3 regions of the Rouxiella sp. Mn2063 genome follow, and region 1 is predicted to be linked to each of the others. Evidence: predicted binding sites of a transcription regulator. Region 1 holds the regulator's gene; each other region holds the start of a gene.
The links. The regulator LexA, encoded in region 1, represses DNA repair genes until DNA is damaged. The targets are predictions, from matches to a motif close to TNCTGTATGTACATACAGNA.
Positions count from the first base shown of each region.

Region 1 (10,979 bases):
TGTAATTCTTTAGCCAGCGCTTTGAGAGAACGAGAGATTTCGGCGATTTCTAAGGTACGGTTATCAGACAACGAGGGTACACGCATCAATTGCAGGTAGTCGATCATGATCAGGCTTAACCCGCCATGCTCGCGGAAAATACGCCGCGCACGCGAACGTACCTCGGTTGGCGTCAGACCGGAGGAGTCATCGATGTACATGTTACGTTTTTCCAGCAAGATGCCCATCGTGCTGGAGATGCGCGCCCAATCCTCATCATCCAACTGACCGGTACGCACTCGAGTCTGGTCAACGCGCGATAACGAGGCCAACATACGCATCATCAGCTGATCTGCGGGCATCTCCAGGCTAAAAATCAGTACCGGTTTTTCCTGCATCATCGCGGCGTTTTCGCACAAGTTCATCGCGAAGGTGGTTTTACCCATCGAAGGACGTGCCGCCACGATAATTAAGTCGGACTTTTGCAGACCGGCAGTTTTCTTATCTAAATCGCTATAGCCAGTCGATACGCCGGTCACGCCATCATGCGGGCGCTGGAACAGCTCTTCAATACGCGATACCGTGCTTTCCAATACCAAATCGATGCTTTTCGGGCCTTCATCTTTATTGGCACGGCTTTCAGCAATTTGGAAGACGCGAGACTCGGCTAAGTCGAGCAGTTCTTCGCTGCTGCGGCCTTGCGGGTCGTAACCGGCATCCGCAATTTCGTTCGCTACCGAGATCATCTGACGAACAACGGCACGTTCACGGACGATATCTGCATAAGCCCCGATGTTCGCCGCACTTGGCGTATTTTTTGATAGTTCGGCCAGATAAGCAAAACCGCCGACGGATTCCAGCTCGGATTTCTGTTCCAGAGATTCCGATAAGGTAATCAGGTCGATAGGTTTGCTCATCTCTAGCAAACGCTGCATTTCGGTGAAGATAAGTCGATGTGGACGGCTAAAGAAGTCGTTACTGACCACCCTTTCAGCCACGTTATCCCAGCGCTCGTTATCCAGCATCAACCCGCCTAACACGGACTGTTCCGCTTCCAGCGAGTGCGGGGGAAGTTTCAATCCTTCCATCTGGCGATCGCGGGGTTGCTCGTTCGGTTTAGTCGTTGGTTTTTTTGCTGCTGCCATGAATGGATTCTTTCCTACTCTGAATAGCCTGCGTGGAAACGTCTGCCTGCCTGTTGCGACGAACGATAATAACGCGTCAGTATACTCAATTATATTTCCTTGTGATGAGTCATTTCTAAATGGTCTTAGCGACGGCACGGTTGTATCTAGATCAGGGTACTTAATTAGCGTAGGTTAAAATCAACACCAAACAGTGAGGAGCAGTGATGGCTAAGCGCATTCAATTCGCCACAACCGGTGGCCCGGAAGTCCTGCAATATGTTGATTATCAGCAACAAGATCCAACAAGTTCAGAGGTTCAGGTCGAGAATAAAGCGGTAGGGATTAACTACATTGATACCTATGTGCGTAGCGGCTTGTATGCAACTGCCTCCTTCCCCTCTGGTTTGGGAACTGAAGCTGCCGGCGTGGTCACTAAAGTCGGCAGCGCCGTCAGCGGGTTCAAAGTTGGCGATCGCGTGGTCTATGCCCAGGCAACACTTGGCGCATATAGCCAATTACACAATGTACCAGAAGATAAAGTGGCACTGCTGCCAGACAGTATTAGTTTTGAACAGGCTGCCGCCTCTTTCCTGAAAGGATTGACCGTACAATACCTGCTGCGCCAAACCTATCAAATCAAACCCGGCGAGATTTTTCTATTCCACGCTGCTGCCGGCGGTGTTGGTCTAATTGCCTCGCAATGGGCAAAAGCGCTGGGTGCAAAGTTGATAGGTACCGTCGGTTCCGATGAGAAAGCCCAACGTGCTAAACAGGCTGGTGCCTGGGAAACCATTAACTATCAAAAAGAAGACATTGCCAGCCGCGTTGCAGAGTTAACGCAAGGTAAAAAAGTTGCCGTGGTTTACGATTCGGTGGGTAAAAGTACTTGGCAGGATTCTTTAAACAGCTTGCAACGGCGCGGCTTGTTAGTGAGCTTTGGCAATGCTTCCGGTCCAGTAACGGGTATTGACCTGGCAATCCTTAACCAGAAAGGCTCACTGTATGTGACACGCCCTTCGCTCAATGGATACATCACCAACCGCGATCAATTGACGGCTGCCAGCCATGAGTTGTTCTCATTAATTGCCAGTGGCGATATTAAAATTGATGTGCCGGAGACGCAAAAATTTGCCTTAGCCGATGCGCAGAAGGCGCATGAACTGCTAGAAAGCCGTGCAACACAGGGTTCCAGCCTGCTGATCCCTTGATGCAAAAATGCAAAAAGGCTCCGATTAAGGAGCCTTTTTGTTGTCTTATATTCAATCTTACTAACTTGCTAGTTCAAATGAATGAAAGACCTTACTGCTTATTTGTAGGTTACTGCGAGGTCGATTTGCAGATGGTGTCGCTTAAGCAACTATTTTGTATCTTGCAAACCGGATGAAAATGTTTGTCCAAGCAATGAAACGTATCCTAACAGCCTAGAATGTTAAAAAATATGGTTAAGCGCTAAGAATAGCGTTTTATGTTCTAAGCTGTGATCCATTGCACATAAGTAAAAGTTATCTCTACAAATTTGCCCCTATGTGTAATAGGGAAAACTGTTTACCTTATGAAAAATAGCCTTTTTATCCATAGCTGCTTTATATTCACCGCGCTTATTTGCATCTCAAGGCAAGCGTCTGCCTTTATAACGAGGCAATTCAGGCTGCCTGAAAGCACGATAAAGCCAAACCACTGCGACCGCCAATACCAACCATGGCAACATTTTTATAACAACTGCCAGCAGGCCTCCCAACATCATTAGCGCAAAGGCCACCACGAGTGCCGCAATCATCCCCAACAGAGAAATGCCGGTCAGTAACAGCATAAAGAAAAAGCCCAAAACAAATAAAATTTCCAACATGGCGTGCTCCTCAGGTGCAAAAAATTACACGTTATAACCATGCAAGGTATTACAAGAAACATGCCAGAAGAGATGAAAATATAGTGCGTTGATTTATAAGAAGTTACCGCTTATTTATTCTATAAACAAACAAGCGGAGTTGGTCAGGTTGACTAACAGATAGTGAATTACACTTCGAGCGGCGATTTTTTCGGCTGTGCAACCAGCGATAGCGCCTGTTCAACCACATCAATACCGGCGCCTGGTTTATGCGCATTCTCACTCAAATGGCGACGCCATTGACGCGCACCCGGAATACTTTGGAATATGCCGAGAATATGGCGAGTGATATGGCCTAAATACGTACCTTTGGATAACTCTGCCTCAATATAAGGATAGAGCGCCCGGATAGCCTCTGGCCCGGTTAACGGCGCAGCCGTCGAACCAAACAGTTCTCGGTCAACGTCGAGCAGAATACCTGGGTTCTGATAAACCTCGCGTCCTAGCATCACGCCATCCATATGTTCGAGGTGCTGTTTCGCTTCATCTAGTGTTTTAATGCCGCCATTGATCGCCATCGTCAGGTGAGAGAAATCACGTTTGAGCTGATACACACGCGGATAATCTAGCGGTGGCACTTCACGGTTCTCTTTTGGGCTCAGGCCAGACAACCAGGCTTTGCGAGCATGAATAATAAAGGTGTCACAACCACCGCGTTCAGAGACTTGGCCGATGAAATCGCATAGGAATTCATAGCTGTCCATATCGTCAATACCGATACGTGTTTTCACGGTGACTGGAATAGACACCACATCACGCATCGCTTTGATGCAATCAGCCACTAATGTAGCCTGCCCCATCAAACACGCACCAAACATGCCATTCTGCACGCGATCGGACGGGCAGCCGACGTTCAAGTTGATCTCATCATATCCCCGCGCTTCAGCTAATTTAGCGCAGTGTGCCAGGTCCGCAGGGTTGCTGCCACCGAGTTGCAGTGCAACTGGATGTTCTTGTTCGCCGAAGGCCAGATAATCCCCTTTGCCGTGAATAATCGCCCCTGTGGTCACCATTTCGGTATAGAGCAACGCTTCACCACTTAATAGACGATGGAAATGGCGGCAGTGGCGATCCGTCCAGTCGAGCATCGGCGCAACGGAGAAACGCTGAGCGCTATATTTATCAGTATTTCCCACAATAACGCCCTTTATATCTAATGGTTTAAGTTCCATATCTTATTAATTTTATGAGTTATTTTACATCTTCTGATACTTACTCCTATCCATTTCATCAGGAGGCAGTAAACAGAAATTGTTGAGTTGGCCTATCATAGCATAGAGAACTGCCCTGGCGGTGGCACCTCACAATGATGGATTCATCATTGATATTGCTAACCCGTCATACCTTCAATATGAAAGGTTGTTAGCCGCAATGACTCGGCTCATCCGTGAACTTCGCCCCAAAAGGGCCGCTACAAGCAGCGATAAATCTGCTCCTGGCAAATTTATCGCCCATCCCAGTTATTTAGTTATATAAGCTCCTAAGAACTATCTCAGTTGCCGACTACCTGTAACTGAATGTTTCTTGGGTATAATAAGATTTATTATTTTTTCTACATCTGTTAATATGCGAAAACTTGTCCACCAAAGCAATAATACAAATAATTATTGCAAGACCATCATTTAAATATGCTGTTTTTTCAGCAAGGAATAATTAAAGATTGGTGTCGGGGATAATGTAAAAAACGAGCACGTTATTAGTGTAGATTCAATGGAATGAGAAGATTATTACCTATGGAAAGACTAAATGGCCGGTTTATCCTGGCCTTAGCGACAGCTATATTATTTTCAATTATTGTCGATACCTCTTTTGGTTATTCATTAAGAATAGGCTATGCAATAGCAGTATTTTCACTATTATTATCCACAGCAAAGCACTCTTTGTTATTCGGATTATTATTAATTTTCATCACTATAACCTCAGTACTATATAGCCCTATTGCATACATGTATGGTACACCAAGCATCAATATCATTGTATCAGCTCAAAACACAAATATTAATGAAAGTTATGAGTTTTTAAAAAACCTCCCTTTAATATACCTTACCCCAGCCCTATTGTTAATAATAACATCTTATATAACACTCAAAAATAGAAAGTCTCTAATAATAAAAAACAACACAATATCACTCGCAATATTCATATTAATAGTCATATTCACCCCACTAAAGAGTTACTTAAAGTCAGGAGTTTTACATATCCACGATGTGAAATTTACTTTATTTCGTTTTTGTAATGATTTTTATAATTCATATGAGTCCATTGCTTTATTTAATGAGAAGATGGTTTTTTTAAAGTCTCTGCCATCAGAATGGTCGCCATCAAAACCTAAAAATGATTACGATACTTATATAATAGTGATAGGTGAAAGTGCTCGTAAAGATTTTATGCATTCCTATGGCTTTCAAATAGATAACACGCCCTTCACAGACTCAATGAATGGTTTGATTTTCAAAAACTATATATCTGCTGCTGGCTCTACACAAGCATCGTTATCAACAACATTTTCACTTAACAAAGGCGATGAGATTGAACAACAAAATAATATTATCAGGCTTGCAAAAAAACAGGGGTTTTATACTTACTGGATTTCCAATCAAGGGAGTATTGGAGGAGATGATTCGATAGTTTCTTATATCGGACAACAGGCAGACAGTTTCACTTTTCTTAAAAAAGGTGAATATAACACACAATCGTTCCCTGATACTGATTTACTCGTTCCATATCAAGCTGCGATCTTGAACAATAATAGTAAAAAGAAAAAACTTATCTTTATTCACATAATGGGGTCTCATCCTAACTTTTGTGATAGAACCGATAATAAATATGATTATTTTTACGAAAATGACAAATTATCCTGTTATATTCAAAGTATAAAAAATACGGACTATTTATTGTCAGAAATCACCAAGATTGCTGATAGGAACAAGAAAAAATGGACCATGTTATACTTTTCTGATCACGGTCTAAGTTTTATGTCTGCCAAAGGAACTAGAAACCTCCAGCATAACGACAAATATAAACAGAACTTCCAAGTGCCTTTTATTGTTACTTCATATGATGCCAAAAGCAGAGTGACAATTGATCAACTACGCTCGGCATTTGACTTTTTAGGATTATATTTACAATGGACGGGTTCAACTGACCCATTATTACCAGTGGAATGTAATTATCTTTCCAAGATGAATTGCAAGAAACAAATAAAAATAAAAGATTTTAATAACAACGTTAAAAACTATATGTCACTTATTGACGAATAGCCAATTCATCAAAAAAGCCATCATCTTTGATGGCTTACATTTGCGCCTATATTTGTATGGACACAAAGCTGGCTTATATAGTGAATAATAAAGTCAATCGCTAATAGATTTATATCCTAAAGCCAGGCAGGCATAAGTCTCACTATGTCACAGAACACAAAAACAGAGTGTAGCAACCAAACTGTGTGTCGCCAGGGTATCGGCGATTGTCTCGAAACATGTTAAAATCTGAGCTTACTTTGTGCAGAGAGCAAATCATGAATTCATCCCACTCTGAAAACCTGCTTAAGCAAGCTGAACGTCTGTGCCTACAGCGTAATGTTCGGCTAACGCCACAGCGGCTCGAAGTGCTTCGGCTGATGATCCAACAGCCTGGGGCGATCAGTGCCTATGATCTGCTAGATTTACTACGCGTTGTGGAACCTCAGGCTAAGCCACCAACTGTTTATCGCGCGTTGGATTTTCTGTTGGAACAAGGTTTTATTCACCGCGTAGAATCAGCAAACAGCTATGTGTTGTGCCACCACTTTGAAGAGCCAAGCCACACTTCAGCTCTGTTTATTTGTGACCGTTGTGGGTTAGTAACTGAAAAAACGACGGAAGGCATTGAAGAACGTTTAGCCACGCTTGCTAATGATTCTGGCTTTGCTCTGCGTCATTCCGTCGTTGAAGCGCACGGTTTATGCAGAGAGTGTTCGGTAGTAGAAGCTTGCGATAGCAAAGAACATTGCGATCACGACCATAGTATTAACGTTAAAAAACGTTAGTTATAGGGATAATTTTCGCTAAGTGTCAAAATCGCTGATAATACGCAGCGTATTTGTTATACGGCACGTTATAAACGAAAACTCACCTTTTACCCGCCATATTTCAAGTTGTAGGGTGGTTGGCTGCAGTGACTCTGCTCATCCGCGAGCCTTGCCCCAAAGGGGTCGCTGCAAGCAGTGTTCAAATCTGCTCTTGACAGATTTGTCTGTCGATTGCCGCCTACCTTCATCTCGAAGTTTATTGGGTTTATTTACAAAGGTGAGTTCTATAACAGGAAACTAGACATTAATACCGCTTGGTATTAGATCCAGTTACCGTTGCGAATAACGCCAACCGCAAGCCCTTCAATACTGAAACTCTGCTCGCGAAGGTCAACCACGATAGGCTCGAATTCGCTATTTTCAGGCAGAAGCTGCACGGTGTTGCCTTGTTTCTTCAAACGTTTAACCGTGACTTCATCATCAATGCGCGCAACGACCACCTGGCCGTTTCGCACATCCTGCGTTTTATGCACCGCCAACAGATCGCCGTCCAGAATACCAATATCACGCATAGACATACCGCTAACACGTAGCAAGAAATCGGCGCTTGGTTTAAACATACTTGGATCGACTTGGTAGTGGCCTTCGATATGCTGAGTTGCCAGCAGCGGCTCACCAGCGGCAACACGCCCAATGAGAGGTAAACCTTCTTCCTCTTCCATCAGCAAACGAATACCACGTGAGGCGCCAGAAACAATTTCAATGACGCCTTTACGTGCCAGCGCTTTGAGGTGCTCTTCAGCTGCGTTAGGAGAACGGAATCCCAGACGCGTCGCGATCTCAGCACGGGTTGGCGGCATACCGGTGCTAGAGATATGATCACGAATAAGGTCATAGACCTCTTGTTGTCTGGTAGTTAATGCTTTCATTCCGCCCCCTGGTTGTTTATACAGTCCAGCTGTGAGTATATACAGCTAATCAGGCAATGAAAACCTAAGAGTGAATAAAAACAGGGATTAACCTGCGAGCCATCTCACAACCAGCGCGGTAATAAGATAGCCAACCAGGTAAAGACAGCAAAAATGAGCGTAATAAATACCGCAGCCGATCCCATATCCTTGGCACGCCCTGACAACGGGTGGATTTCCGGCCCGATTCGGTCAATAGCCGCTTCTATTGCGCTGTTTAATAATTCAACCACAACAACTAAAAGCGCGACGCCAATCAATAAAATGCGCTCTGTAGTACTCACATCGAGCCAAAATGCCAGTAAGATAGCGACAAGGACGACAATCGCTTCTTCACGGAATGCAGCTTCATGCTTCCAGGCTGCGGTCAGCCCTTTAAGAGAATAACCAGCGGCTTTAATTATTCTGGTTAATCCAGTCACTTGATTTGCCATAACTTATCCGTCCTAATTGGAAATTGCAGGTATTCTAGCCTGTATCGCCAAACCTATCACCACGGATCTCAATTCAAGTTTCTGGTATCCTTGCGGCGAAATTGCTAACAAGAGGCTTCATCTTTTTATGTCAGGTTGGCGTAGACTTTATTATACCCTATTGAATTTACCGCTAAAATTGCTGGTAAAGAGCAAGGTCATTCCTACAGATCCTATTACCGAGTTGCGTTTAGATACCACTCGGCCGATCGTGTACGTTTTGCCTTATAACTCCAAAACCGATTTATTGACACTACGGGCACAATGCCTGGCGCTAAATTTGCCCGATCCCCTTGTTCCTCTGGACATAGATGGCGTGCAATTGCCAAGCCACGTGTTTATTGGGGAAGGCCCGCGCGTTTTCAGCTATTACAAGCCGAAAGAAGAGTCGGTAAAACTGTTCCACGATTATTTGGACTTACATCGTAATAATCAGAATCTAGATATCCAACTGTTGCCGGTATCGGTAATGTTTGGCCGTTCCCCTGGCCGAGAAAGCCAGGAAACGCCACATTTACGCGTCCTGAACGGCGTGCAGAAATTCTTTGCCGTGCTGTGGTTAGGGCGAGACAGTTTCGTGCGCTTCTCCAATACTGTGTCCCTGCGCCATATGGCAACGGAACATGGCACGGATACCATTATTGCGCAAAAACTGGCGCGCGTAGCGAGAATGCATTTCTCTCGTCAACGTCTGGCTGCCGTAGGGCCACGCATACCAGTGCGTCAGGATCTGTTTAATAAACTGTTGGCGTCTAAAGCGATTGAAAAAGCGGTCGAAGAAGAAGCACGCAGCAAAAAAATCACCCATGAAAAAGCCAAGCAAAATGCTATCGCGCTGATGGAAGAGATTGCCGCGGATTTCAGCTATGAAGCCGTGCGTTTGTCCGATCGTGTTTTAAGCTGGACCTGGAACCGGCTGTACAAAGGTATCCACGTTAATAACGCTGAACGTGTGCGTCAGTTGGCGCAAGATGGCCAGGAAATTGTCTATGTGCCCTGCCATCGCAGCCACATGGATTACCTGCTGCTTTCTTATGTGCTCTACCACCAAGGTCTGGTACCACCACATATTGCGGCCGGTATTAACCTAAACTTCTGGCCAGCTGGCCCGATTTTCCGCCGTTTAGGTGCGTTCTTTATTCGCCGGACATTCAAAGGCAACAAGCTTTATGCAACGGTATTCCGCGAATATCTCGGCGAGCTGTTCACCCGCGGCTATTCGGTAGAATATTTTGTAGAAGGTGGCCGTTCACGCACCGGTCGTTTGCTGGAGCCGAAAACCGGTACGCTGGCGATGACCATTCAAGCTATGTTACGCGGTGGTTCGCGTCCGATCACGCTAGTCCCTATCTATATCGGTTATGAACACGTGATGGAAGTGGGCACTTACGCCAAAGAGCTGCGTGGGGCGACCAAAGAGAAAGAAGGCTTTATGCAGATGATCAACGGACTACGCAAACTGCGTAACCTCGGTCAAGGCTACGTTAACTTCGGCGAGCCCCTGCATTTAACGCCATATCTGAATCAAAAAGTACCGCAATGGCGTGATTCTATTGACCCTATCGAAGCACATCGCCCAAGCTGGTTAACGCCAACGGTGCAAGATATCGCCGACAAAATCATGGTGCGTATTAACAATTCGGCAGCGGCCAACGCGATGAACTTATGTTCAACAGCGCTGCTGGCTTCACGCCAACGTTCTTTGACTCGCGAACAGCTTACTGAACAGCTCGACTGTTATTTGCAGCTACTGCGCAATGTGCCTTATGCGCCTGATTCAACCGTGCCAGAACTCACGGCAAATCAGTTGCTTGAGCACGCGTTGAACATGAACAAGTTCGAAGTCGAGAAAGATAATATTGGCGATATCATTATTCTGCCGCGCGAACAGGCAGTGCTGATGACCTACTATCGCAACAATATTCATCATCTGCTGGTGCTGCCGTCATTAATTGCCAGTATGTTGATTCATCATCAAAAAATCAGTCAAAGCGAGCTGCTGCGTCAGGTCGAATTGATCTACCCTATGATGAAAGCTGAGTTGTTCATGCATTACAGCAAAGAACAACTCTCTGATGTGCTCAATGTCTTGACCATCGAACTGGCCCGCCAACAACTGATTCATCTTAATGGTGAAACGCTGTCGCTTAACCCGGCCCGTATTCGCCCACTGCAACTGCTGGCGGCTGGCGTGCGTGAAACGCTACAACGCTATGCGATTACGCTGTTCTTACTCAGTAGTAACCCGAGCATCAGTCGTGGAGCGCTGGAGAAAGAGAGCCGGATCATGGCGCAACGCTTATCGGTCTTGCATGGTATCAATGCGCCAGAGTTCTTTGATAAAGCCGTATTTACTACGCTGGTTGGTACGCTGCGTGACGAAGGCTATATCAATGATATCGGCGATGCGATCCCTGAGCATACCGGTGAGCTGTATAGCATTCTGAGCGATTTGATGTCGGCAGAAATTAAGCTGACCATAGAAAGTTCTGGTATGCCTTCAGAGTTGCCTCAACCTGAAGCACCGCTGACAGAAAC
Region 1 covers NZ_JBMOUD010000004.1:399,017-409,995, forward strand. Annotated here, with positions in the region: gene dnaB (replicative DNA helicase) at 1-1,124, opposite strand, end outside; gene ACL9RG_RS09330 (quinone oxidoreductase) at 1,331-2,314, shown strand; gene pspG (envelope stress response protein PspG) at 2,716-2,952, opposite strand; gene dusA (tRNA dihydrouridine(20/20a) synthase DusA) at 3,120-4,127, opposite strand; gene ACL9RG_RS09345 (phosphoethanolamine transferase) at 4,725-6,251, shown strand; gene zur (zinc uptake transcriptional repressor Zur) at 6,509-7,018, shown strand; gene lexA (transcriptional repressor LexA) at 7,321-7,929, opposite strand; gene ACL9RG_RS09360 (diacylglycerol kinase) at 8,034-8,402, opposite strand; gene plsB (glycerol-3-phosphate 1-O-acyltransferase PlsB) at 8,530-10,979, shown strand, end outside.

Region 2 (10,979 bases), on a different contig from region 1:
GATATCACCATTCCCGATTATCAGCGCTATCTGCAAGACCGCCTCAAATAATTCCAAGGCTAACGCATAAGTTCTCTGTTCGGCGGATTGACCGAACAGAGAATGGGGATCAAGGTTTACGCTGAGTTGGTACGCCAAGCTGCTCTAACTGCTCAACGAAAACTGATGGCCGTTCTTTGTCCTGCATTAACCATACTTGGTGCTTAGCGCGAGTTATCGCGACATAGAGCAAACGCCGCTCTTCTGCGTCAGCAAAATTCTCTGGCTCAGGCAACAATACCTGTTCAAGAATCGATTCACGGGTTGGCGCTGGAAAACCATCGTTCCCTTCATGTAAACCAACAATTATGACGTATTCCGCTTGTTGACCTTTACTGGCGTGAATGGTCATAAATTCAATATTAAGCTTCGGCCACTTAGTGGCAGCTTTAGCCAAAATATCAGGGCAGAGATGATGATAACGCGCCAGAATCAGGATCTTTTCCTCTTCTTTAGCGTAGCCACTTAGTTTATCTAACAGAGCTGAAATTTGCTCTTCAGGTAAAATAACCACACTTTTCTTATTACCTTTACTTAGGCTATTTAGCGGTTTTTTTAACTGATAGGGGTTCTGCTGGATAAATCGGTTAGCGATTTCACCAATACGGTCATTAAAACGATAAGTCGTATCGAGTGCACACTGTGCGCCTTCACCAAAGTTTTTATTAAACGCTGTTGTAAGCGCCAACTCAGCGCCGCTAAAACGATAGATCGCCTGCCAGTCATCTCCCACCGTGAACAAATGCGTTTGGCTATTTTGTTGGCGTAAAGCTGACAAAAGATGCGCGCGTTGTGGTGAAATATCCTGAAACTCATCCACTAAAATATGTTTCCATGGGCTGATAAAACGACCTTTTTCCAGAATATTCACCGCCTGATGAATCAACCCAGAAAAATCAACCGCATCTTCCTCTTTTAAAGCCGTTTTCCAAGCTTTTAGCAATGGCGCCATCAGGCGAATACGTTTACCGAAAAGATCACGCAACTCATCAGATGCCTGCTCAATCATTTGTGCCTGACTACCACCGTGCATGCGCATTAAACTCAACCAGCGTTCTAGCCTTGCTCCCAAACGTTCAGCCAGGGCTTTATTCTTCCAGTACTCACCTTCAGGAATCTCCCATTCAAGCTCGTCATTTAGCCACTGCCGCCAGCCGCTGGCCTGCGCCTTCTTTTCACTACATTGCTGTTGCCACGTTTTCACTAGTAGATTGCGACGAGCTTTGCTGTCGGTTTCCAGCTTACTAATTTTCGGTGTTTTTTTACTGCCTTCCTGAATAATGTGCAGCGCAAGCGCATGGAAGGTTTTGGCTTTGATACCATCGATCCCCAAACGCGCCTGAATGCGGCTATTCATCTCATCAGCAGCTTGTCGGCCAAAGGCTAAGAGTAAAATTTGATCTGGTGTCGCTTCTTGTCGGTGTAATAACCAGCCGGCGCGTGCGACTAATACTGAGGTTTTCCCACTCCCTGCTCCAGCGAGTACCAGAACAGCATTCTCACCATTAACAACGGCACGACATTGACTATCATTTAGCGGTGTTGTCTCAACACTATTGAAGAACTCTCGCTGGGCCTCTATTGTCCTATCAGTCCAGTTTTGGTTTCGCAATTTGACGCTCTGCAACCCCTGAGTTAACCATTTGAGACAGGTTTGATAATCATCACGGCAATGTTCGAAATCGGTCAAGCGCTCAACAGGCATCGGCAGCGCGTCAAAAGCATCCCTGATCCCCTGCTGCAAGCTTGCAAGCTCACTGCCTTTAAACCATTTGTCTTGCTGCTCGATACGAACAATTTTTTGCACCTGGTCTTGCAACACTCCGGCGCTGACATCGCTCATCTCTTGGCTCCAGCCCTGCCAAATTTTGAGCAGGTGCTGATAAAATAGCTGTGTTTCCTGCCATTCCGTGCCATGCAGGCGTACAACCTTTTCTTCGGGAAGTTCAAACTCCAACTCCCCCCAAACAATGCCACGCTTGCATTTAATGTTAATTAACTGGTTAAAAGGGATTAGATATTGGTGTTTATCCCCACTTACTTCTACACCAGCGTTGAGCAGACGAACCCGATTATAAGGATGCTGCGCCAGATGCTTACCAAACGAAGTCGCTTTCAGTTCCATATTATCCGGCCATTTTAATTTTATTCATTGATTACTGGCAGTTTACCTGCGATAAGCAGTGGCGCTCCAGCGCTAAAAACAGAGTAGAATAAAACAGGCTAAAATTAAAAGCGTGTTAACAAGTTAAGTCTCTCAAGAGTGAGTAATTTATGCGTACTGTATTAAATATCCTTAATTTTGTTCTTGGTGGATTTTTTACTACTCTGGCGTGGTTGCTTGCCACGCTAGTCAGTATCATCTTAATATTTACCCTGCCGCTTACCCGCTCATGTTGGGAAATCACTCGCCTGTCTTTTATACCTTTTGGTAATGAAGCGGTGCATGTCGACGAGCTTTATCCTGAGAAAAAAAATGCGCTTTTATCCGGCGGCGGCACACTGCTCAATATCCTCTGGTTCGTTTTCTTTGGCTGGTGGTTATGTCTGTCGCATATCGCAGCAGGCATCGTACAGTGCTGCACAATTATTGGTATCCCGGTTGGTATTGCGAATTTTAAACTGGCCGCCATTGCGCTTTGGCCGGTAGGCCGTCGCGTGGTATCAGTTGAATTGGCAAAACAAGTTCGTGAGGCGAATGCCGCACGTAATATAAAAAATGGACAGTTCCGCTAACTCTACATAGCAGGGGTGGTTAACACCCCATTTTATTTAAACTTCTTTATTACTCTGGAGTTTTTTCAGTGTTATCTATTGCACCTGGCTTAAGGCGTTACGCTTATAATAGTAACCTGCTGTATAATATAAGAATATTCCTTGCCTTTACTGGAGCCGTTGCCGCACCTTGGCTCATTGCACAACCCAAATTAACTATTCCACTCGCACTTGGCGTTGTGGCTGCCGCCTTAACCGACTTAGACGATCGACTCACTGGCCGTCTGCTCAACCTTCTCATTACGCTGATTTGCTTTGTTATTGCCTCTGTTTCGGTCGTTGTACTCTTTCCCTATCCTTGGCTATTTGCTATTGGGTTAGTCCTGTCAACCTGGGGTTTTATTTTGCTTGGCGCGCTCGGCCAGCGCTACGCTACTATTGCCTTCGGTGCACTGTTAATCGCCATCTATACCATGCTCGGCACCAATAACATGTTTGTGTTTTGGTATGAACAACCGATGCTGCTGATTGCAGGGGCATTGTGGTACAACCTATTAACGCTGGCTGGCCATATCATCTTCCCAATTAGACCGCTGCAAGATCATTTGGCGCAGTGCTATCAGCGGCTTGCCTCCTATCTTGAGGCGAAAGCGAATTTGTTCGACCCCGATATGGAAGGCGATAACAATCAGCAGTTGATTAATACTGCAATGGCTAATAGCCAGCTAGTTGCCACGCTTAATCAAACAAAAACCAGTCTGCAAAGCCGCTTGAAAGGTGACCGTGGGCAAAAAGGAACGCGTCGAACATTGCAATATTATTTCGTCGCGCAAGATATTCATGAACGGGCTAGTTCAACCCATGTTCAATATAAAAAGCTGCATGAACAGTTCCATCATACCGATATTCTTTTTCGCTTTCAGCGGCTGATGAGCATGCAGTCCAGCGCGTGTAATCAGTTATCCCAATGCATTATTTACCGGCAAAAATATCAGCATAACAGCCGATTTGAGCAGGCATTTAATCGCCTTGAAAATGCTTTGGACCGGTTAGCAATGATTGGGCAAGACCGTGGCATGATGAAAGCACTGCGCAATTTGCTTAAAAATCTACGAGCAATTGATGCGCAACTCTCAAGCATCGAATCAGAACAATCGCTGGCGGATGATTCTAATGGGCAGAAAACTTTCGCTGAAGAAGGTATTACAGGATTCCAAGATATCCGCTTGCGAATTTCACGCCATTTGACACCAAAATCTGCGCTTTTTCGTCATGCTGTACGCATGTCGATTGTATTTTTCGTCGGCTATATGGTGATTAAAGTCAGCGGATTAAGTCACGGCTATTGGATATTGATGACCAGCCTGTTTGTTTGCCAGCCAAACTACAGTGCAACCAAGCGGCGCTTGGCATTGCGTATTGTCGGTACGCTAGCAGGAATAGTCGTTAGTATCCCTATTCTTTATTTTGTCCCCTCAGCCGAAGGGCAGATGATACTTATTGTTATTAGTGGCATGTTGTTCTTCGCCTTCCGCAACCATCAGTATGCCCAGGCGACAATGTTCATCACCTTACTGGTATTGCTGTGCTTTAACCTGTTAGGAGAAGGTTTTGAAGTCGCCATCCCTCGTGCGCTAGATACCATATTGGGATGTATCATTGCATGGGCTGCGGTTAGTTTTATCTGGCCGGATTGGCACTTCCGTCAATTACCTACCGTTGTAAGTAAAACGCTTTATGCAAATTGCCGCTATCTAGACGCCATTTTAGTCCAATATCATCAAGGTAAAGATAATGGGCTTGATTATCGATTAGCCAGGCGTGATGCACACAACTGCGATGCTGAATTAGCCTCAGTTGTCTCTAACATGACCTCAGAGAAAGACAACGATAGCGAAACAATGGATGCGGCTTTCCGCTTGCTTTGTTTGAACCATACAATGCTAAGTTATATTTCCGCTTTAGGTGCGCATCGGGAAAAGCTCGAAGATACAGAGACATTGGGTATTCTCAATGATGCGGTTTGTTATGTTGATGACGCCTTGCATCATGGGCCAGAACACGCTGAAAGAATTACACTATTACTCAAGCAACTTTCTGAACGTATCCAGGCTAAGACCACAGAATCTGATACCAGCGATCAACTGGTGTTACAACAGATAGGCCTGTTGATTGAACATCTGCCTGAGTTGACTAGCCTGAATAATAAAATTGTTCCGAGTAGTACACCTGAAACACCTGGCACGGTTTAGTTCGCAGCTTTAGACAATTAGCCTGTAGTTTTAGACAATTAGTTTGTAGTTTTAGAAAATAACTGGTGATCGGCGGGAAACAAGGATGAGCTCCCCGCCGATCTCTGGCCTAGTTCATCGAACGACTTTCATTTTTATAAGCGCGATACCATCTAATCAAAGCATTGCGAGATGCAAGAGGTATTACCGCCTGATGGGTGCCAAGAATAGCCCCTTCGAGTGCAAGAAGCACATTGAGCCCAATATTCTTATTTACCGCACAAAGTTTTACATAGGTCGAAATTGCGCCCTGTAGACGTAATTCACGGTAACTATGAATACCTATGCGCCAGAGCAGTCGTTCTATCGATAAATTAATATTAGGCAAATCCTTTAATCGTTTGTTTAAACGCTTCTTTGCCTCATGCTCTAGCAACGTTCCCTGTAGTGATTGTGCAGCCAATAGCAGTAATCTTTGTGGTTCCTGCCATAAGGCCTCGCTGACTTCAAAATAGCGTAACGACACTTCTAAACCCCGCTTGCGGTAAATCATTGGGTTACATTGCATCGCATGTAGCATCTGTTCGTTTTCACAGGTTTCTCTCAGATAAAGCTCGCCGTCTGAGACCAACGCAAAAATAGTCGACTCAACGGAGAGACTATAGCCACCAAACTGTGACCTCGAACGGATATTACCTAATGAGGAAAGCAAAGATTTAGCCTGCGATACCCTGTTTTTTGTTTTTTGAATCATGGCGATATCCTTTTTCATATAAAATCCTTTTTTAACAAGAACAAGTTACACGAACCCCTTAAGCGCAAAATACGCAATGTCAGAGCAGCAGCCAAATTGAAAATGCAATTACAGTAGATTGCTATCAAAATATGCGAGACGTCTTGGAAAATTTGGATTGATCTTTAGCCAAAACAGAATTACTGTATGTTTATACAGTAACTACTGACGGACGACATTATGCGAACCTATATACCTCATTCCAATCAATTCAATCGGCTGGATTTGTCTGGTAATCAGTCGATACAGCGCCTGCCATCACTAGGTAATAACGGTGTGATCAGTGAATTTGTCTACGACGAAGAGCACACAACCTTGTCATTGTTGTTACTTCCGTTACTGCAGTATTTAGGCATGCAGTCGCGATGGTTACTCTGGCTATCCCCTCAGCAGAAGCTCAGCCGCAATTGGCTGATACAATCCGGGTTACCGATGGATAAAATGATTCAGATTAATCAACTGCAAGGACTCTCTTCGATTGACGCGATGGCTAAAGCGCTCCAGACAGGGAACTACAGTGTCGTGTTAGGATGGTTACCGGAGTTAAATGATGCAGATCGAGAAAAACTGCAAATGGCGGCGAAACGAGGTGGGGCTTATGGGTTTGTAATGAGACCTCAAAATTCTCTAATTTCAGCTGAAAGACAGCTTCCAACAGTAAAAATTCACTCTGCTTTATACCATTAATTGAAATTAGGAGTTTTCTGACGAATAAATACATAAAACCAGTTTTTTATGCTAAAAAACCCATTTTTAACGGTAAATAACAACAATACAGCCATAATAAAATGCATAGTTTCGTCAACAATATGCCTAACCTGTTAAGAAATGTGTACGTTTTTGCCTTTTTTTCTTTAGCATTAACACATCAGGCTTGTAAGTTTCTCGCCACGTTGTAGACTTTACATCGCCAAGGTTGCTCTATAATGCCAACTTAAAGTGGCAAGTTTTGAATTGAAGCACATAACCTGGGCGAAGGAATTTAACCAAGGGCTTAAAACAGCTTAAAGCTCAATTGGCTATTTGGATGATAACGAGGCGCAAAAAATGAAAAAGACAGCTATCGCATTAGCAGTGGCACTGGCAGGTTTCGCTACCGTAGCACAAGCCGCTCCTAAAGATAACACTTGGTACACCGGTGGCAAATTGGGCTGGTCCCAGTACCACGACAAAGGTTTCGCTAATGCCTATCAAGACATTGGCAATGGCCCAACTCACGACAGCCAACTGGCTGCTGGTGCCTTCGGTGGTTACCAAGCAAACCAATACCTGGGCTTCGAACTGGGTTATGACTGGCTTGGCCGTATGCCTTACAAAGGCAGCGTAAACAATGGCGCATTCAAAGCACAAGGCGTTCAGCTGACTGCTAAACTGAGCTACCCACTGACTGACGATCTGGACATCTACACCCGTCTGGGTGGTATGGTTTGGCGTGCAGACTCTAAAGGTAACTTCGGTGTAACTGATCAGAAACACATCAGCGACAACGACACTGGCGTTTCTCCACTGGCAGCAGTTGGTTTCGAATACGCTGTAACCAAAAACTGGGCTACCCGTCTGGATTACCAATGGGTTAACAACATCGGTGATGCTGCTACCGTTGGTGCACGTCCTGATAACGCAACTCTGTCTGTTGGCGTTTCTTACCGTTTCGGTCAAGATGATGTTGTTGCTGCGCCAGCTCCGGCTCCAGCACCAGCTCCAGCTCCAGTTGTTGAAACTCACAAGTTCACTTTGAAGTCTGACGTTCTGTTCAACTTCGACAAGTCAACTCTGAAGCCAGAAGGTCAGCAAGCGCTGAACCAACTGTACACTCAGTTGAGCTCACTGGATCCGAAAGACGGTTCAGTAGTTGTTCTTGGTTTCACCGACCGCCTGGGTTCTGCACAGTACAACCAGAAGCTGTCTGAAAAACGCGCTCAAAGCGTAGTAGATTACCTGGTATCTAAAGGTATCCCTGCTAACAAGATCTCTGCACGTGGTCAAGGTTCTGCTGACCCAGTTACCGGTTCTACCTGTGACAACGTGAAAGGCAAACGCGCTGCTCTGATCAGCTGCTTGGGCCCAGATCGTCGCGTAGAAATCGAAGTTAAAGGTATCAAAGACGTTGTTACTCAGCCACAGGCTTAAGTAATACTGCGTTATTGGTATTAAAACTTCAAAACCCCGCCTAGGCGGGGTTTTTTTATTAACGGCTATACAGTCTTGATGCTTAAAGTTACGGGGATATTTGCTGCAGTTACCCGGCTCATCCTTGAGCCTCGCGCTATTAGGACCGCTGCAAGCAGCATTAAAATCTACTGCAGGCAGATTTGTCTCTCAGTCGCTACCTACCTACATCTCGGCGTTTCTTGGGTATAGATCGAAAAGAAAAACCGCTGGCTCATTCAACTAAACGCTATCTATCTTTCTCATCTAGGATCTGTTTGAGATCCTGTTTCAACAGAGACATTTGAGAGGCATATTTCTCTTTGCGCTCAGCATCTTCCAATAATTGAATAATCGTGTCAGATAACGTCACTCCACGACGCTGTGCCAGCCCTGCCAATCGTTGCCAAACCAAAAATTCCAGATCAATTGATTTCTTGCGCGTATGCTGATGCTCAGAGTTGAAATGACGCTTACGTCGGGCACGGATTGTCTGCTTTAGACGATTATCCAATCCCCCGTTCATATGATTGGCGATCCACTCCATCACTTTCACGGGTTCATTTTCAAGCTTGAGTAATTCGTCTACCGCGGCCTCAGCTGCGCTATTTTCCAGATGGCGGGTGATGCGTTCACCTTCCCGGTGTTTTTTCACCAGGTACTTCCATTTCCATCCACTCTCAAGATTTTCTAGCTGCTGATATTTCATCATGAGCTCTTCTGTGACGATGTAACTTTGATAAGCATAACAGCTTTATTTCACTTTTCACCGCTATTAGAAATAATATTGTCTACTTTTTGCGCACACAACGCAGAATCTCCGCTCTGGTTAGCCTATCCGTGACTCTCGTGGTATGCAGTTGCCCTTATTCTTGTATAATCGCTTTTTTCCTTTAAAGACTACAGCTAACACATTGACCAATAACCGACTTGATTGGCAGCTCTTACTGCCGGATTTCACGCCGTATCAGGAAATTTTTGCGGCCGCGGCTCAACTGGCTCCTGTAGATTTTGCCAGCACTCAGCCACGGCTGGAAAATGGATTGAGCGTATTTTGCCATCCCAACTCCCGTGCACGCTTTATGACGGTCAAAGCACAGGAAAGCCGTGAGTATTTGGCTCGTCTGGCAGATGTCGTCACTGAGCTATTGCCTGAGCCGGAATTCCTGATTGGCAGCCACTATCTCATTGAAGGTAATAGCATTACGCTTGAGCCTGCAAAAAGTCCTGAAGGTCCGTTTAGCGCTCAATCGCCATGTTTATATCAAGAATGGGTTGAGCCAGAACAACTGTTTGGCTGTGTCCGAATATTTAAAGATCAAATTAGTCTACAACCAGGCCTGGTTCATCAGGTTAACGGTGGCGTATTAATCTTATCAATACGCACGCTGCTAGCTCAGCCATTAATGTGGCTACGGCTGAAGCAGATGCTGACTCAAGGCAGCTATCAGTGGATTTCTCCTGATGAAAACCGTCCGCTTCCAGTTAGCGTTCCACCAATGCCACTGGATATCAAACTGATTCTGGTTGGCGATCGTCTTTCGCTCGGCGAAATCAACGATATGGAGCCGGAGCTGCTCGAATCAGCCATCTACGGCGAATTCGAAAACGATCTGCCGTTAACCGAACCGACAGATATGGAAAACTGGTGTGCTTACGTCAATACGCTGGCTGACGAACTAGAGCTACCACGTTTAGCTGCCGAAGCTTGGCCGAAGCTGTTCACTGCGGCAATTCGCTTTAGTACCGATCAGGGCAGTCTGCCGCTTTGCCCATCATGGTTATCGGCACAATTGACCGATGCCGCACTGTATAACGAAAGTGACTCGCTGTCCGCCGAGTCTTTTGATGCAGCGCAAAGCACCAAAGCTTGGCGAGAAAGCTATCTGCAAGAGCGGATGCAGGATGAAATTGAGCTGGGGCAAATCCGTATTGAGACCGATGGTGAAATCATCGGGCAGATCAATGCATTATCCGTACTAGAATACCCAGGGCATCCTCGTGCTATTGGTGAACCTTCGCGCATAAGCTGTGTCGTACATACCGGCGATGGCGAGGTGATGGATGTAGAACGCAAAGCAGAGCTCGGGGGTAATCTGCATGCTAAAGGCATGATGATTATGCAGGCTTACCTTATCGCTGAGCTTGAACTTGACCAACCACTGCCCTTCTCTGCCTCGATTGTTTTTGAACAGTCTTACGGTGAAGTTGATGGCGACAGCGCATCATTAGCCGAATTAAGTGCCTTAATCAGTGCATTGGCGATGCAGCCAATCAATCAGCAAATTGCCGTTACCGGATCGGTCGATCAGTTTGGTAACGTGCAGCCTATTGGCGGTGCCAATGAAAAAATCGAAGGCTTTTTCGAAGTCTGCCAACGTCGTGGTTTGACCGGAAAACAAGGGGTCGTATTGCCGACCGCCAACGTAAGAAATCTGTGCCTGCACCAGCAAGTTATCGACGCGGTGCGAGAAGGCCAGTTCCACTTGTGGGCCGTTGATAATGCAGCGGAAGCGCTGCCTATTTTGACCGGTTTACTCTTTGCAAATACAGAAGAAGACCAGGAAAGTCCGAGTTTACTCGGTATTATTCAAGAGAGAATTGCACAGGTGACAGCACCAGAACGCCGTCGATTCCCTTGGCTTCCGCGTTGGCTAAACTGGTTTAACCACAGCTGATCGGACTTGTTCAGCGTACAGCTGTTAGCTAACCTGCGTTCTTCAATAAAATAAGGCTTACATCGAACATGGTACAAAAACGCGATTCCTATACCAAAGCAGACCTCGAAGCTTCAGGCCGTAGCGAACTCTTCGGCGCTGGCGGCCCACCGCTGCCATCGGGAAATATGTTGATGATGGATCGCATCGTCAAAATGTCTGAAGACGGCGGCACTCATAACAAAGGTTATGTAGAAGCAGAATTGGATATTAATCCAGACCTGTGGTTCTTTGGTTGTCACTTCATTGGCGATCCAGTGATGCCAGGCTGTCTGGGTCTGGACGCAATGTGGCAGCTGGTTGGCTTCTATCTGGGTTGGTTAGGTGGCGAAGGTA
Region 2 covers NZ_JBMOUD010000003.1:132,721-143,699, reverse strand. Annotated here, with positions in the region: gene ACL9RG_RS06010 (methylglyoxal synthase) at 1-51, shown strand, start outside; gene helD (DNA helicase IV) at 110-2,164, opposite strand; gene ACL9RG_RS06000 (YccF domain-containing protein) at 2,314-2,775, shown strand; gene yccS (YccS family putative transporter) at 2,844-5,006, shown strand; gene ACL9RG_RS05990 (TfoX/Sxy family DNA transformation protein) at 5,116-5,757, opposite strand; gene sulA (SOS-induced cell division inhibitor SulA) at 5,959-6,465, shown strand; gene ompA (porin OmpA) at 6,826-7,908, shown strand; gene matP (macrodomain Ter protein MatP) at 8,177-8,635, opposite strand; gene ACL9RG_RS05970 (AAA family ATPase) at 8,841-10,604, shown strand; gene fabA (bifunctional 3-hydroxydecanoyl-ACP dehydratase/trans-2-decenoyl-ACP isomerase) at 10,673-10,979, shown strand, end outside.
Region 2: the regulator LexA is predicted to act here: its motif matches at 5,920-5,939, upstream of sulA (SOS-induced cell division inhibitor SulA).

Region 3 (10,979 bases), on a different contig from region 1:
TTTGGCCGAGCGTCCATTGGCCGGTGACCAGACTTGGCAGCGCTAAATCACGGGAACCTTGGGTCAGGCTGACGGTGTTTTGCAAGAATATCGACATACCGATAGCGGAGATCAGCGCAATAAGACGTTTGGAGTTTCTCACCGGCTTATAAGCGACACGCTCAATGCTCCAACCGTAGGCACTAGCAATCACCATCGCGGCAATAAAACCGGCGCCAATCAGCAGCCAACTGGCGTCGATCCCCAGCATCATCAGCCCGGCAATGGCGAGGAAAGAGACGTAGCTACCAATCATATACACCTCGCCGTGGGCGAAGTTAATCATGCCGATGATGCCGTAAACCATGGTGTAACCGATGGCGATCAGTGCATAGGTGCTGCCCAGCGTGACGCCGTTAAACATCTGCTGTAGGAAATAAAGAAACTGCTCTGACATACCCTATCCTTATTCTTCAAGGGTGTTGAAAACTGGTGCTGCAACCCCTCGCCAGATAAATATCTATAAACATCTAGCGAGGGAGAAAGCATTAAGTAATGAGAGGTGTATTATTGGATAGGCGTTGAAGTGCCGTCTTTATGCCACTCGAAGACACCGAACTCGAAGCCTTTCAGGTCGCCCTTCTCATCCCAGCTCAACGGCCCCATGACGGTATCTACCGATTGAGATTTCAGGTTTTTGGCAATATCCGCAGGTTCCATGCTGCCGCTACGCTCCATCCCGGTGGTCAACGCTTGTAGTGCAGCGTAAGTGGTCCATACAAATGGCCCGGTTGGATCTTGCTTGTTGGCTTTCAGCTCCGCCACAATCGGCTGGTTAGCAGGTACCTGGTCGTAACGTTTTGGCAGCGTCACAAACATACCTTCAGAAGCGGCACCGGCGATGTTTGACAGCGAAGAGTTACCCACGCCTTCTGGACCCATAAATTTAGCATCCAGACCGGCTTGTTTAGCCTGGCGCAGGATTTGTCCCATCTCTGGGTAGTAGCCGCCAAAGTAGACAAAATCGACGTTATCTTTCTTCAGGCGATCGACCAGCACAGAGAAGTCTTTATCACCAGCGGTGATTCCTTCAAACAGCACCACATTGGCACCGGCTTTTTGCAGGCTATCGCGCACTGAGGTTGCCAAGCCTTGGCCGTATTGCTGTTTGTCATGTACTACCGCAATACGTTTTGGTTTGATGGCGCTCAGAATGTATTTCGCCGCCGTTGGCCCTTGGTCGGAGTCCAGACCGGTGGTACGCATCACCAACTTATAACCACGTGTGGTCAGGTCAGCATTGGTGGCCGCTGGGGTAATCATCAGCACGCCTTCGTCTTCATAGATATCAGACGCTGGTTGCGTTGAAGAAGAACACAGGTGACCGATAACATAACGGATACCGTCATTGATCACTTTGTTGGCAACAGCAACGGCTTGTTTTGGGTCACAAGCATCGTCATATTCCACACCCACTAATTTGTCGCCTTTAATCCCACCTTTGGCATTAATATCGGCAATGGCTTGTTTAGCACCGGTAAATTCCATATCACCGTATTGTGCTACTGGGCCAGACATCGCACCAACAATCGCTACTTTAATGTCTTTAGCGATAGCACTGTGGCTCATTGCCAATGCGATACAACCCGCCAGCCAGATTTTTCCTGTTGCTTTCATCCTATTACCCCACTCAGTTTTGTCAGTTGTGATGTTTGTATTTTTTATTGTTTGCATTGTTGTCGTCTAAAACATCATCACTTAGGAATTTACTTATAAGTAATAACGAGTTAGCGACTTATTTTTGTTTTAATATCAAATAAGACTTTATTTATCATATTATTAAACAGGAATTTTCTTCTGCAAATCAAATCACATTGTTAGAAACAATAGGTGTAAACAGAATTTTATTTGGCTAAAAAGCGGGCTAAAGTGAATTAAGTTAGTGTTTAAAACTGATTAAATACCATTTATGCCAACGTTTATTCCTTATACAAAGATCGGCAAAAAACTTTCAACCTGTTACTGTACAAAAAAAGTTACGCGGGACTTAATCAGCAATCCGCTACACTGACACTCTGTTTTCCTTGATGACTTCACCATGAAATTAACGATCGAAAGAGTGCGCCAATTCAGCGCACAGGACCTGATTGACCTAGGTAAGATTTGGCCGCAACAAAACCTGGAAGCGTGGCAACCCTGGTTAAGCGCGGATCACGCCATATTTGCCGCACGTTTTAACGATCGCCTGTTAGCGGCGGTGAAAGTTAAAATCAGCGGGAAAACAGCCGAACTCAGTGATTTATTGGTACGAGAAGTCACGCGCCGACGCGGCGTTGGTCTATACCTGCTTGAAGAAGTACAACGGCAACTGCCAGAGATAGATAGATGGGCGCTGTATAGCGCCGATAATGACAAGCTGCTCGACGCCTTTATGCAGGCCTGCGGGTTTGTAGTAATACCCGATGGCTGGCAGCGAGAGCAGTCATTATCGTGATTTGGCCGTATCGAGCCAATGTAGTATCGAGCCAATAATTAGAGAGGCTTTATGGCTAATCACGCAACACCCAATTTACCGTCCCGCAGCTTTGATAAAACTGAGCAGTTTTACGCGAATCTGGGGTTTAACACGACATACCGCGATGATAGCTGGCTGATCATGAATTTGTTGGGTCTACAGCTGGAGTTCTTCCCGCATCCAGAGCTTGACCCGCTCAGCAGTTGGTTTAGCTGTTGCCTGCGTGTAGACGACCTCGGTGCCTTTTATGCTCAATGCCAATCAAGTGGCATAACCGAGCTTAATGAAGGTGCCCCACGCCTGCACCCGCCGGAGCAACTGCCAGCGGGGATAACAATGGCCGCGCTGATTGACCTTGATGGGTCGCTACTGCGCCTGATTCAGAATTAATAGCGTGCAGATCCAAACTCAATACTGCTGATTATTTCTTCAGGCCACTAATACAAGGCGAAACAAACAGGGTGCCTCTCCAAGCGCCTCTGATGGTTTTTACTGCTACTAAGCTCCACATCAGAGCCAAAGCGATCACTAAGACGGCACCAAACACTTTGAAAAACGCAATATCAATCAACGTTGCCAGTTTCAGCGTTGTCACCGTATAAACACCCAATGGGAAGGTAAAACCCCACCATCCAAGATTAAAAGGAATGGCTCCGTTGCGACAATAGCGAATAGTGATCATGGCTGCCAATAACATCCACCATAAGCCACATCCCCAAAACAGAATCCCAGATACAAATCCTACGCCTTGTGCAATATTGCCCAGCATTGCCATATTATTCGCGGCAAAAATAGCCGGCGCATCCCCTCCGATAACTAACATACCCAAAGAACCCGTACCAATAGGACCAAGAGCTAGCCAGCTTGAGGCTGCCATGCTTTCATGAGGCAGTTTATGCAGCGCCATACGCAACAGCAAAATAACCAAAATACTTAGCGCAATAGGAACAGAATAGGCCCAGAGTACGTAGCTGGTGATAACCACATAAAGCTGGGTGTGTACATCGGCGATATGCGGTGCCAGTAACCCACCGCTAACGGCAGCAACCTCAGCGGCAACAACGGGTAACAACCAGACGGCTGTCATCTGATCGATACGGTGTTCTTGCCGGGTAAACATCATATAGGGAATACAAACACCACAAAGCAGCGCCATCGCTACATCCAGCCACCAGAGAACCTCAGCAATCGGTACAACACTCGCCCCCCAACGCGGCAAACCGAATACCAACAACCCATTGATAATCGTTGCCATCCCCATCGGGATTGTCCCGAAGAACATGGATACCGTAGAGTGTCCAAATACCCGCTTCGCTTCGTCGAAATACATGATCCAACGCGCCAGATATATCATGGAAAACAGGACGAAAAGCAGGATGTTGAACATCCAAAGCCCTTCGGCAATAGCCTGTAATCCAGGAACAGGCCAAGGAAACTGTGCAAGCGACAAGGATAAAATCCCCGTCCCCATCGTGGCGGCAAACCAGTTTGGCGTAAACTGACGAATAACTTCTGTCGGCTCTTTCAGCGCATTAAGCGGTGTTGCGCCAGCGAATATTGCCGCAATTTTTTGGTCACTCATATTCTTCCCCCCCCACAAAACATTGCAAAAATGTTAATAGATTTTGGCTCAGGTAAGAAACGCATTAATATCGTATGAGTTATCTATAAAAGTGGTAATTAAATAGAATTAGACATCTTTTTTTATTATATACCCCATAAATTTTAAGCTGTCGGTAAGCGGCAATCGAGAGACAAATCGGTCAAGAAACAATGTGAACAACGTTGGCGTTGACAGGAGGGGAAAAATCTTAGGAAACCGCCCCATTTATCCTTAGGAGCTTAGATTGCTAACAGCGACTGGGGGTGAAAGATGCGCTTTCGTTGTAATGCAAAGCATGAAAAATATATCAATATTCTTTAGGACGGGTCAGCGCCCGTCCTTTTTCATTTATATGCTCAAATATAGTCATTTATTGCCGAATAGCCCACTGTGTGATGAAGACCAATCACTGAGGCATAACCATTCTTCAGGGACTTCAATTATCGCTTCGGCAGGGGCTTCTATATCCCATAAATGCTCCCATCCCCCCGTACTATAATCAGCAATACTGACAACACTTTTCCATTTTTCTATCCATGCCAGGACAAATTCAAAATCAGCTGGCGAGTCATCATGAAGAACAAAGATAGTAATGCGCTGACGTTCGCTCATAAAAAGTATCCTGCTATAAGAGCTATTCGCAAAGTTTGTATGAGTAATATTGTAATTTTGTTTAACGATTCGAACGATACAAACCACCAGCCTTTTTCTTAGCATACAAAATATTCAAGGAATGAGGTCAAAACTAAATTCCCTCATTCATCAACCTGATAGCATTTTCTTTATCACACAGTCTTGATTGACAGATTGCCAACATTAATACTGTATATAAAAACAGTATTAATAGGTGTGTGATGATCTGCTACAAACCCACTGAGTCTCAGTCAGAGTCCTTACTGCCGCTATTCCTGGAGCGCGTGCCTTGCGGTTTCCCTAGCCCAGCACAGGACTACGTTGAGTCACGCCTTGATCTGAACAAATTTTTAGTCCAGCACCCTAGCGCCACTTATTTTGTGCGCGTTTCTGGGCATTCAATGACTGATGCCAATATCAATGAAGGGGATTTGCTAGTGGTCGATAGCGCGCTGACCGCGGTACATGACAATATTGTCGTAGCATCGGTTAATGGCGAATTTACCGTCAAAAGGCTTTGTACCAAACCGAGGCTGCAACTGCTGGCTATGAACCCCAGCTATGCGCCTATTACCTTTGATGACGACACATCGCTAGAGATCTTCGGAGTGGTGACTTTTATTATTTATGCGGCACGCTGAGATGTTTGCCCTGGTGGACGTTAATTCGTTTTACGCCTCCTGCGAAACCATTTTTCGGCCAGACTTACGCGGACGCCCGGTAGTAGTACTGTCGAATAACGACGGCTGCGTTATCGCTCGTAATGCTGAGGCCAAGCGCCTAGAGATAAAAATGGGCGCGCCGTATTTTAAGATACGCGATGAGGTTAAGCGTCATAATGTGGCGGTCTTTTCCTCCAACTATGCGCTATATGCAGATATGTCTAATCGGGTGATGGAAACGCTGGAAGCACTGGCCCCGGCAGTCGATGTGTATTCGATTGATGAAGCCTTTCTTGATCTCAGTGGTATCAATAAACTTATGCCGCTGCACGACTTTGGTAAACAGATTCAAGATAAAATCTATAAAGAGAATCACCTCGCGGTTGGCGTCGGTATCGCCCCCACCAAAACGTTGGCCAAACTGGCTAATCTGGCGGCGAAAACCTGGAAGGCAACCGGCGGCGTGCTGGATTTATCATCGTCTGAACGACAAAGAAAATTAATGCATCTGATCCCGGTGGGTGAAGTCTGGGGCGTGGGCCGACGTATTAGTAAACAGTTGAATATGTTGGGGATTAAAACTGCATTGCAACTGGCAGACAGTCCATCGACGTTAATCCGCAAGCATTTTAGCGTAGTACTCGAGCGCACGGTGCGGGAGCTTCGGGGAGAAAGTTGCCTGGCCTTTGAAGAGTCATTGCCAAGTAAACAACAGATTATCTGTTCGCGTTCCTTTGGTGAGCGCATTACCGAGTTTCAGGATATGCGCGAAGCAATTTGCAGCTACGCGGTGCGAGCAGCAGAGAAACTACGCGCTGAGCACCAATATTGCCGCTATATCTCCGCCTTTATCAAAACCAGCCCGCACGACCCTAATATTCCCTATTACAGTAACTATTCGGCGATCGCCGTGAATACTCCAACGCAAGACAGTCGCGATATTCTCAATGCAGCAGTACGTTGCCTCGAACAAATCTGGAAGCCCGGCTACCGCTATCAGAAAGGTGGCGTAATGTTGGGTGACTTTTTCAGTCAAGGCGTGGCACAACTTAATCTGTTTGATGAGTATCAGCCAAAACCCAACAGCCAACGGCTAATGCAAACGCTGGATCGCATCAACCAACAAGGTATCGGCAAAATATGGTTCGCCGGTCAGGGCATCGAACGCAGCTGGGCGATGAAACGCGAGATGCTATCGCCAGCCTATACCACACGGTTTAATGAGCTGATGACGGCGGTAGTTAAGTAAGAGAGGTCACCTTGCCAGGCTTGTCATTCTTTTGTCATTTTTGAGTCAGCCTTTTGTTGCCCCCGGCTTGATATATTGCGATTCACACCCTGTTTAGAGGAATCATCATGAAACTGCGCAATCTATCGTTTATCGCTTCACTGGTTATTGCTGGAATGGGCGTCTCTGTTGCTCAAGCAGATACCACATCAACATCGGCACCCCAAGAAGTCACTAATATCGTTCTGGTTCATGGCTTATTTGCTGATGGGTCAAGCTGGTCCAAAGTTATCCCGCTGCTGCAAGCCAAAGGCCTGCATGTGACCTCAGTTCAGAACCCAACAACCTCATTGGATAATGATGTTGCTGCAGTAAAACGTGCGCTGGCGCTACAAAATGGCCCGGTCATCTTGGTAGCACACTCTTATGGCGGCATGGTCATCAGCCAAGCGGGTAATGAGCCAGAAGTAAAAGGTTTGGTCTATATTGCTGCCCGCGCGCCAGAGGCCGGTGAAGATTACCCTGCGCTGACTAAGAAATTCCCAGCAGCACCGGCATCTGCCGGAATAAAGTGGAATGGTGATTTTGGCGCGTTGACAGAATCCGCTTTCATTCATGATTTCGCAGGCGATCTGCCGGAAAAAGAGGCTAAAGCCTATTACGCAGTTCAGCAGCCAATGGGAAAAGCAATCACCATGGCCAAAACAACGGTAGCGGCATGGCAATTTAAGCCAACCTACTATGCTGTTTCTACCGAAGATCGCACCATTAACCCAGATCTTGAACGCTTTATGGCAAAGCGCATGCATGCGCAAACGATAGAGCTAAAATCTAGCCACGTATCGTTAATCTCTCAGCCTCAAGCCGTAGCAAATCTGATCATGAAAGCGGCTCACGTACCTGGCTACTAATTGCTTCGCTTCGCATAATGATTAGAAATGGGCGCTTAATGCGCCCTTTTCTCTATCTGTTCAATGGATATCAGCGTCGAGGTAGCAACAGAGTATCGAACGCTAGGGGACAACGAAATACAAGAAAACATCAATTAGGATATCTGAAACAGTTCCCTGTCCGGCTTTTGACACTATTTATTCCTCTGTGGAATGACATCTATTGCCAACAGAGGCCTTCCGCTGCGAGCTGCCTGCGCTGAAGATGATGTGTTTCCCTCTATCACATCAAGGATAACCCAATGAATAGGTTTTTCTGCGCCCTTCTGTTAACCGCTCCCCGTTTGATATACCGATCCATGCTCAATGTATCCTGCGTACAGGCATTAAGAGGATGAAGATACTCGTCACAAGTGCTTCAGGTGCCAACGGGGATGGATATGGCCAGGTTCTGGCATTTTCTATAGATGGCTTGCCCCTCGGGACATTCAGCGACGATCCGCGGATCACGGACCCACGTGGTATGCGCGTGAGTACCGATAGCCAACTGCTGTACATTAACAGTGGTAGCGACAGGATACTGGCACTGGATAAAAGTGGCACAATTCAACTCGACAGCGGACATATTCCCGGACTTAACGCTGGTGGTGGCAATCTGGGTCCGAACGGACAATATTATGTTGGGCTACGTACCGACAAAACCGTCACGGCCTTCCCTGCCAATCTGGATAGCAGAGCAATACCCGTGCTACAACATGGTGTTGTGCCATTCCCAAGGGGCTTTGCTTACGCCGATGATGGCAGCTTGTTCTTAGCCTCAGGTATTGGCCCACAAGGTAATGGTGAAAATACCATTCTGGAATTTTCACCGGATGGCAAGCTTAAATCGGCCCGTCATATTACCGATAATGCCGTGAGCCCACTTGATTTAGCAATCGGTCCCAACGGCAATATTCTGGTATCGAGCGAATTTCCCTATGGGCAGGACTCCTCGGTCACTACGGTACGAGAATACGATCGGCTGAATGGCGAACTTGTGCGGATATTCTCACCGGAAAAAAGAGTCTCTTTCCGTCATCCGCGTGGGCTAAGATTCGGTCCTGGCGGGCATTTGTACTGCGTGGCGCAAGATGAGGTCGTTGTGTTCGATTTCTACACCGGCCAATTTTTGGATGTAGTGATACATCACCCGCGCCTAAACGGCCAAGCTATAGAATTTTTCGGCGATTGAAACCACACAGCATGTAGCATGGCAATAAATAACCGAATGGGAATATAGCAATGGATCGATTGATGGCAATGGAGACTTATATCAGCGTGGTGGAAATGGGTTCATTTTCTGGTGCTGCCAGACGATTAAAACTCGGTCAGCCGGCAGTTTCCAAAACCATCGCACGCTTGGAAGAACACCTTGGGGCAAGGCTGTTATTACGCTCAACACGTGGTTTAACACCGACGGACGCAGGCCAACGGTTCTATGAACATGCCAAACGTGTCATAGACCAGGCCGATGAAGCAGAACAGGCGGTACAAGACACTTCCAGGGGGTTATCTGGCACATTACGTGTTAGTGCCCCGGTGACGTTTGCTCGCCTGCATATCCTTCCAGCCTTGCAGACTTTTCTAGATAAACATCCAAACCTGAATATCGACCTGTCGCTAGACGATCACAATATCGACCTGCTGGGAGAAGGCACCGATGTAGCATTACGCATGGGCGAACTTCAAGACTCGAGTATGACAGCACGGCATATCTCGCAGAGCCGCCGCTTGGTGGTTGGTACACCACGTTATTTTTCCCGCACAGGTATACCACAGACACCGACAGATTTAGCCCAACATCAGGCAATTGTTTATGTCTTGCGCGGCGGCGGTGAATCTTGGTCTTTCAGCCAGAATGGTCGAGAGGTGGCGATGATCGTCTCCGGGAGGATACGAGTCAATGCAGCAGAAGGCATTCGCACCGCCGTTTTGGCTGATATGGGTATTGCAGTCGCTTCGGTCTGGATGTTTTCAGAGGAGCTGGCACAAGGTCAGGTTCAAGTCGTCCTGCCTGATTGGGAATTACCACCGATAGATTTATGGGCAGTATTCCCATCGGGCAGATTAGTGTCTGCCAAGGCCCGTGCATTCGTCGACTTTGTCGATAACGTGATGGCTAGGTAAAGCTCGCCCATGCCATTAGCTCGGCACGGGCTTGCCTCTACATCACTCGTGTCGGGTCGCTTTTTCAAGCACCGGGAACATATCCGCAGGATCAGGACGGTGGGTATAATCAGGATTAACTTCTGAGTACAGCACAATACCATCCCGCCCAATGACATAACGCGCCGGTATAGGTAGTGTCCAGCTCGAGTCGTTGTTGATTGCAGGCAGATCATTTTGCAGCATTTTGTATAACTCAATCAGATAATCGGGCAGCTTAAAACGCAGGCCGAAGGCATCACTAATATGACCATTAGCATCGCTTAGAACAGGAAAGCTAAGTTGATTGGTACGTACTGACTTACGACTATTCGGCTGAGTTTGTGGTGAAATAGCCACGACATTGGCTCCTAGAGCCTGAATCTGCGGTAGTACTTCATTAATGGCCTGCAACTCAAGATTGCAGTACGGACACCATACACCACGATAAAACGTCACCACCAATGGCCCGCTAGCCAGCAACTCGACCGATGATATATCTTTCCCATTTTGATCTTTCAAGAAGAACTCGGGGGCGAGATCTCCAGCTTTAATCGCTCGTCCGGCCTGACCACTGGCGATCAGTTCATCAGTCGCGCGCGTCATAATAGGGTGGATCTCGGCAGGGGCGTTGTACGGTGGTTTACCGGCGGTAAAATCGGCTTTAAATGCATCCAGTTTATCTTGCAGTGACATAGTAATCTCCGGAATTTGTTGATGTCATATCGACGAGCAGTTCTCGCTCTTCCAGATGACATCTTCCAGAAACATCAGCTATGCAGGTAGACAGCCGCTGAGAATAATAGCCATTCCTGCCGGGAATGGCATTTAAGTCGTCACACAATCGCTAAACCTGTCAGCGGCCCAAATGTGAAGAGTTTTTCCAGTGAGCCGGGGTTATCTAGCTGGTGCTTATAGATATTGCCGCCTAAATCGGTGAGGTAAATAGCGCGATTATCTTCATCCAAAGCTAGTGCGATACCTTCATCCAGACCTGCGGCCAAAATCCTATGATTGATGAATTTTCCGTTGGAAATGTCGGCACAATTGAGGGTGTTGCCGCCTCTTTTGCTATCCCCTCGATCTGTCCAATACATGATGTTATTTTTGGCGTCGAGTTCTAAATCTATTGGTTCCGGCAGATTAGCCATCACTACCTCAATATCCTGCCGGTTATCCGCGCGCTGATTTTCAGGTAGCGTGAGACCGGCTCGCAATATCTTCCCTTGGCCGCCTTTAGAGGGTCCCTTTTCGGTCCAATAAAGCATGTCGTTTTTCTTATCCA
Region 3 covers NZ_JBMOUD010000013.1:84,193-95,171, reverse strand. Annotated here, with positions in the region: gene livH (high-affinity branched-chain amino acid ABC transporter permease LivH) at 1-436, opposite strand, end outside; gene ACL9RG_RS17535 (branched-chain amino acid ABC transporter substrate-binding protein) at 547-1,656, opposite strand; gene panM (aspartate 1-decarboxylase autocleavage activator PanM) at 2,078-2,473, shown strand; gene ACL9RG_RS17525 (bleomycin resistance protein) at 2,525-2,884, shown strand; gene ACL9RG_RS17520 (TDT family transporter) at 2,916-4,076, opposite strand; gene ACL9RG_RS17515 (hypothetical protein) at 4,464-4,709, opposite strand; gene umuD (translesion error-prone DNA polymerase V autoproteolytic subunit) at 4,952-5,371, shown strand; gene umuC (translesion error-prone DNA polymerase V subunit UmuC) at 5,373-6,641, shown strand; gene ACL9RG_RS17500 (alpha/beta fold hydrolase) at 6,749-7,531, shown strand; gene ACL9RG_RS17495 (hypothetical protein) at 7,905-8,741, shown strand; gene ACL9RG_RS17490 (LysR substrate-binding domain-containing protein) at 8,792-9,676, shown strand; gene ACL9RG_RS17485 (peroxiredoxin-like family protein) at 9,719-10,390, opposite strand; gene ACL9RG_RS17480 (hypothetical protein) at 10,531-10,979, opposite strand, start outside.
Region 3: the regulator LexA is predicted to act here: its motif matches at 4,918-4,937, upstream of umuD (translesion error-prone DNA polymerase V autoproteolytic subunit).